Linked DNA regions of Aromatoleum aromaticum EbN1. The protein of the gene in region 1 interacts with the protein of each later gene in a pairwise test. Links are inferred from orthologs where the notes say so. Each region holds a gene or a part of one and is shown on either strand. Other genes may lie near its edges. The genes, in order: ptsN and trkA.

Region 1 (3,310 bases):
GTAGGAGTCACCGGCGAGCACCACCTCGCCGCCCCGCGCCCTGACCGCGTCGACCTTGATCTGCGGCGTCGAAGTCGGCATCACGATCACCGCGCGCACCCCGAGCTTCTGCGCCGACAGCGCGACGCCTTGTGCATGATTGCCGGCCGAGGCGCAGATCACCCCCCGCTTGAGCGCCTGCGGCGGCAGGTGCGCCATCTTGTTGTAGGCCCCGCGCAGCTTGAAGCTGAATACCGGCTGCATGTCCTCGCGCTTGAGGTAGATGCGGTTGTGGATGCGTGCGGACAGGTTCGGGGCGAGGTCGAGCGGAGTTTCTTCCGCGACGTCATAGACGCGGGCGTTGAGGGTTTTTTCCAGATAATCCGGGATTGCGGCAGTCATCGGCGGTCCCTGAGCGGGAGAACAAAGGGAACGAGCGTAGCAGCCGGCGTGGCACGGCGGCAAGCGTGGGGTCAGTCCGGGCCCGGCTCGCCTTCGAGCATGCGTTGCTGCCGGTCGATGAATTCCTGCGTCGAGTCGATGCCGCGCAGCTGCAGGATCGTCGAGCGCACGGCCGCCTCGAGCAGCACCGCGATGTTGCGGCCGGCCGCGACCGGCAGGATCGCGCGGAGGACCGGCACGCCCAGCACCTCCTGGGTTTCGCGGTGCATCGGCAGCCGCGAAGGATCGGTCTGGCCGGGCAGACGCCGCTCGAGATGGACCACGAGACGCAGGCGCATCTTCCGGCGGCATGCGGTCTCGCCGAAGATGGTGCGGATATTGAGGATGCCCAGACCGCGCACTTCGATGAAATCCTTGAGCATTGCGGGGCAGCGGCCTTCGAGCACGGTCGGCGCGATGCGCGAGAATTCGACGATGTCGTCAGCCACCAGGCCATGGCCGCGCGAGATCAGCTCCAGCGCGAGTTCGGACTTTCCCGCGCCCGAATTGCCGGTGATGAACACGCCCAGTCCAAGCACGTCCATGAACACACCGTGCAGCGAGATTTTCTCGGAGAGCTCGCGCGACAGGTACAGACGGAGCTGATCGATGACGCTGGCGGCAGGATGAGGCGTGGTAAAGAGCGCTATATCGGCGTTCTCGCAGATCGTGCACAGGATCGGAGGGGGCTGACACCTGTCGGCGACGATGATCGCCGGGGGCCGGGCGTTGATGATCTCGGTGAGGTGATGGCCGATTTTCTCGCGGGACTGACGCTGTGCCCAGGACAGCTCGGCGGCCCCGAGGATCTGCAACCGGGCGGGGTGGATCAGGTTCAGGTGGCCGATCAGGTCTGCCGGCCAGATGCGGTCTTCAGTGACCGAAATCGTGCGGTCGAGCTGTCCGCTGACGTGCGTCAGCGCCAGCCTTTCGCGCTGGGCTTCATACAGCAGCGCGACGTTCGTCTGTCGCATGGGGTCCCCAGGAGGCGAACAGGGAGTGGATCGTGGCGGCATCGGGCGCATCGAGCAGGCGCTCGCGGAAGTCGCGGTCGCTGAACATCTGCGCGAGTTCGGAGAGCAACTGCAGGTGGCGCTCGTTCGCCTGCTCCGGCACCAGCAGCACGAACAGCATATTGACCGGTCGCCCGTCCGGCGCGTCGAACTGCACGGGCGTCGCGAGACGCAGAAATGCGCCCGCCGCGTCCTTCAGGCCCTTGATGCGGCCGTGGGGAATCGCGATCCCCTGACCGAGCCCGGTCGAACCGAGGCGTTCGCGTGAAAACAGGCTGTCGAACACCACGCTGTGGGCGATGCCGTGGTTGTTCTCGAACAGCAGGCCAGCCTGTTCAAAGACGCGCTTCTTGCTGCTCGCGTCGAGGTCGATGACCACGTTTGAAGGTGGCAGGAGTTCGGCAATGAGGCTCATGCTGCTCATGACGCGCGCGACGCCGGAAGAGGTGCCGCGCGCGAGAAAAGTCGTAGGGCGTGTCGCAGGCGTGGGACGGATGCCCACGCATTATAGACACCCCCCGGAGCGGGAAGAGAGAGGGACTCGATCAGAGTTCCGTGCTTTGGTGCTTCAGCGCGTCGTGGTTGTGGTCGAACGCTTTCTGCTTGTATTTCATGACTTGGCGGTCGAGCTTGTCGACCATCGCGTCGATCGCCGCATACAGGTCGACGTCGTCGCTCTCGACATAGATGTCCTTGCCGCGCACGTGCAGGGTCACTTCGGCTTTCTGCCGGAGCTTTTCCACCGAAAGAATCACGCCGACGCTCGTCACGTTGTCGAAGTGGCGGATCACGCGGTCGAGCTTGTTCGTGACATATTCGCGAATCGCGGGGCTGACTTCGACATGATGTCCGGTGATGTTGAGATTCATGATCATTCCTCTTTTCAAATCGTCTTGCGCAGGCTGACCGGCGGGATATTGAGTGATTCGCGGTATTTTGCAATGGTGCGCCGCGCCACCACGATACCCTGCTGGCCCAACAATTCGGCAATCTTTGCGTCGGACAGAGGTTTTTTTCCGTCTTCGGCTTCGACCAACTGGCGGATCAGCGCGCGAATCGCCGTTGAGGATGCCGCTCCACCCGTATCGGTGGCGACGTGACTGCCGAAAAAATACTTCAGTTCGAACACGCCTCGCGGGGTGGCCATGAATTTCTGTGTCGTGACCCGCGAAACGGTGGATTCGTGCAGTTCCAGTTGGTCCGCGATTTCCCTCAGCGTCAGCGGGCGCATCGCCACCTCGCCATAATCGAAGAACTGCCGCTGCTGGTCAACGATCGCCTGGGAGACGCGCAGGATCGTGTCGAAACGCTGCTGCACGTTCTTGATCAGCCAGCGCGCTTCCTGCAACTGACTCGTCAAGGCGCCGCCGGAGCCGCGATTCTGCTGCAGGATGCTGGCGTACAGCGAGTTGATGCGCAGTTTCGGCATCGCTTCGGGATTCAGCGTGACGACCCAGCGCCCGCGCTGCTTGCGCACGACGACGTCGGGCATGATGTAGCGCGTTTCCTGCACTGAATGCTGGGAGCCCGGGTGCGGGTCGAGGCTGCAGATCAGCAGGTGCGCGCAGCGCAGCGCATCGTCGTCGCAACCGAGCAGGCGCTTGAGGCGGACGAAGTTGCGTTCGGCAAGAAGCTCGAGGTGATGGTCGACGATCTTCAGCGCGAGCTCGCGCGCTGGAGTCGGGCGCATCGCGCGCAGCTGCAGGCTGAGGCATTCCTGCGGCGTGCGCGCCGCGACGCCTGCGGGGTCGAGGTTCTGCACATGGTGTAGTGCGATCGACAGGTCGTCGAGGTCGTATTCGAGTTCCGGCGGCAACAGCGGCAGCAGCTCTTCGAGCGACTGGTTCAGATAGCCGTCGTCGTCGAGCGCCTCGATG
Region 2 (3,194 bases), 330 kb from region 1 along the record:
AGCGGAACCGGAACAGGCGATGAAGCTGCCGAGGAACAGGATCCACATCTGCGCGAACATCGGCCACAGCGTGTAGTCGTAGATCGTGAGCCCGAGCGACGTGGACATCGACACGACATGAAACGCGACATAGCGCAGCGTATTGAGGAAGCCGGCGTGGGCCTCGACGCTCATCAGATAGGCGGTCAGCACCGCGACGCTCGCGAGCAGCACGCCGAAATAGAACGGCAATTCGGGATCGGACAGGTACGGGCGCGCGCTGCGGCGCACCAGCGCGAGGTAGTGCGTCGCATAGTTCAGTCCCGCAAGCAGCGCGAACGTGATCGCGACCATCTCGACGGGCACGCTGTTGAAATGGCCGAGCGAGGCGTCCTTGCTCGAGAAGCCCCCCAGGCCCGTCACCGAGAACGCGTGGATCAGCGCTTCCCAGCCGTCGAGGCCGGCGAGCCACAGGCTAAGCCCGCAGGCGGCAGTGAGCAGGATGTAGGCTGTCCACAGGCCTTTTGCCGTCTCCGTGATGCGCGGCGTGAGGCTCGACTCCTTCATCGGCGTCGGCACTTCGGCGCGGAACAGCTGCCGGCCGCCGATCCCCAGCAGCGGCAGGATCGCAACCACCAGCACGATGACGCCCATGCCGCCGATCCAGTGCATGAAGGTGCGCCACAGGTTGATCGATATCGGCATCCGGTCGAGGCCGCTGAGGATCGTCGCCCCGGTCGCGGTCAGGCCCGACACCGCCTCGAAGTAGGCATCGATGACGGACAGACCGGGCACATAGCCGAACAGCGGAATCGCGCCGAAGACCGGCGTCACGACCCACGTCAGCGCGACGAGCAGGAAGCCGTCGCTCGGCTTCAGGTCGCGCTTGACGCGGCGCGTCAGCGCCAACAGCACGACCCCGACTGCGCAGGTCAGAAGCACTGCGTGATCGAACGCGCGAGTCGCGCCGTCGTCAAGGAAAAACGACACCGCGAGCGGAAACCCCATCAGCACACCGAACATCGTCACGATCAGGCCGAGGGCGCTGAGGACCGGGAAGTAGCTGCGCATGATCTACAGGAACGTGAAGCCGACCTGGAACAGCTTCTCGACCTGGCGCACGAGCTTCTTGTGCGTGCAGAACACGATCACGTGGTCGCCGCCTTCGATCACGGTGTCGTGGTGCGGAATGACGACGCCGCGCCGCATCACCTTGCCGTCGGGACGCCGCTCCTCGCGCACGATCGCCCCGATCGTCGCGCCCTTCGGCAGCGCGATGTTCTCGATCGTGCGGCCGACGACGTTCGAGTCCTTCTCCTTGCCGTGCGCGATGATCTCCAGCGCTTCGGCCGCGCCGCGACGCAGGCTGTGCACGGCCACCACGTCGCCGCGCCGTACGTGCGCGAGCAGCGAGCCGATCGAGGTCTGCGCCGGCGAGATCGCGATGTCGATCGGCCCCCCCTGCACCAGGTCGGCGTAGCTGCGGCGGTTGATCAGCGCCAGGGTGCGGCGCGCACCCATCCGCTTCGCCAGCGACGTCGACATGATGTTGTCTTCGTCGTCGTTGGTCAGCGCGAGGAACAGGTCGACCTCGTCGATGCCTTCGTTCTCGAGCAGCTTCTCGTCGGTGGTGTCGCCGCGCAGCACCAGCGCCCGCCTCAGCTGCGTTGCGATCGCCTCGGCGCGGTGCTTGTCGACTTCGAGCACCTTGACGTTGTAGTCCCCCTCGATCGAACGCGCGAGCCGCAGGCCGATGTTGCCGCCGCCGGCGATCATGACGCGTCGTGTGACCCGGTCCGAGCGGCGCATCTCGCGCATTACCTGGCGGATATGCACCGTCGCGGCGAGGCAGAACACTTCATCGCCGGGCAGGATCGTCGTATCCCCTTCGGGGATCAGCGGTTCGCCATGGCGGTAGATCGCCGCGATCCGCACTTCGATATTCGGCATGTGGTAGCGCAACGCCTTCAGCGGATGGCCCACCAGCGGCCCGCCTTCGAACGCCGTGACGCAGATCAGGCTGAGCACGCCGTCGGCGAATTCCAGCACCTGAAGCGCTTCCGGAAATGCGATTAGGCGCTTGATGTAGTCGGTGACGATCTGCTCCGGGCAGATCGAGAAATCGACCGCGAAGTTGTCGCTGTTGAGCAGCTCCGGATGCTCGACGAAATCGGTCGAGCGCAGTCGCGCGATACGCGTCGGCAGGTTGAACACCGTCTTCGCGACGCGGCACGCACAGAGGTTCGTCTGGTCCGACTGCGTCACCGCGATCAACAGGTCCGCGTCATCGGCACCGGCGTCGCGCAGCACCTGAGGCGACGCTCCGTTGCCGAGCACGGTTCGCAGCTCCAGGCGGTCGCGCAGGATTTCGAGGTGCTCGGGGTTGGTGTCGACGAGGGTGATGTCGTTCGCTTCGGAGACGAGGTTTTCCGCGACCGAGGCGCCCACCTGCCCGGCGCCGAGGATGATGATCTTCACCGCCGGGATCTCCTGGAGCGCATTGCGGAGGCGCGCCCGTCAGCGGCCGGGAAGCCGCAGTTCGTGCCGCTGGCCGGGTTCAATTTTCCTCGCTCCGGCGTCCGGCCTGCAGGCCGAGCTGTTTGAGCTTGCGGTACAGATGGGTGCGTTCGAGCCCGCTTTTCTCGGCCAGCCGAGTCATGTTGCTGCCTTCGAGGCGCAGATGATGCTCGAAGTACAGTCGTTCGAACGCCTCGCGCGCCTCGCGCAGAGGCTGGTCCAGGGACACGCCGACGTGACCTTCGGTGGAGGGGATCAGCAGCCGCCGAACGTCGGCGATGCCGATCTCCTCGTCGAGCGTGCCGAGCGCGAGCGACTTCACCGCGGCGCGCAGTTCGTTGTATCCACCGCTCCACGGCTGTGCGCGCAACGTATTTAGCGCGCCGGTCGAAAACTGCCGCCGCGGCACTTCGCCCGCCTCGACCAGATGCAGCAGCAGCTGTGCCGCGAGTTCGGGCAGGTCGTCGCGCACGTCGGCGATCGACGGCGGCGCGAGGCTGACTTCGAACAGCCGCGCGACGAGCGACTCCTCCCACCCCTCGCGGACCAGCGCCTCAAGCGTGTGGTCGGTCGCGACGACAAGGCGCAGGTCGTAGCGCTCGAGGCGCTCGAGCGCGAACGCCAGGTTCTTCTGCTGGGTGCGCGCCAGCCGCGACAGTTCGGGCACGAACAGGACGCCCCCCTGGCAGGCCTGCAGC

The links.
Region 2: the proteins of ptsN (region 1) and trkA interact in binary tests that used the Escherichia coli proteins (3 or more experiments, as listed by UniProt). The link is inferred for Aromatoleum aromaticum EbN1 from one-to-one orthologs.

The regions. Positions count from the first base shown.
Region 1 is NC_006513.1:2,013,124-2,016,433, forward strand. The notes cover bases 106-3,097. They hold ptsN (PTS IIA-like nitrogen regulatory protein PtsN), read right to left. Parts: upstream 1,849-3,097; coding sequence 1,363-1,848; downstream 106-1,362. Other genes in these bases: ilvA (threonine ammonia-lyase, biosynthetic), read right to left, coding at 106-381; hprK (HPr(Ser) kinase/phosphatase), read right to left, coding at 453-1,394; hpf (ribosome hibernation-promoting factor, HPF/YfiA family), read right to left, coding at 1,979-2,302; EBN1_RS09525 (RNA polymerase factor sigma-54), read right to left, coding at 2,317-3,097. Also shown: more of ilvA, read right to left, coding at 1-105; more of EBN1_RS09525, read right to left, coding at 3,098-3,310. UniProt on the Escherichia coli protein: Seems to have a role in regulating nitrogen assimilation.
Region 2 is NC_006513.1:1,679,909-1,683,102, forward strand. What follows is about bases 256-3,131. They hold trkA (Trk system potassium transporter TrkA), read right to left. Parts: upstream 2,458-3,131; coding sequence 1,054-2,457; downstream 256-1,053. Other genes in these bases: EBN1_RS07940 (TrkH family potassium uptake protein), read right to left, coding at 256-1,050; EBN1_RS07950 (sigma-54-dependent transcriptional regulator), read right to left, coding at 2,537-3,131. In the rest of the region: more of EBN1_RS07940, read right to left, coding at 1-255; more of EBN1_RS07950, read right to left, coding at 3,132-3,194. UniProt on the Escherichia coli protein: Part of the constitutive potassium transport systems TrkG and TrkH. May regulate the transport activity of TrkG and TrkH systems. Binds to NAD(+) and NADH.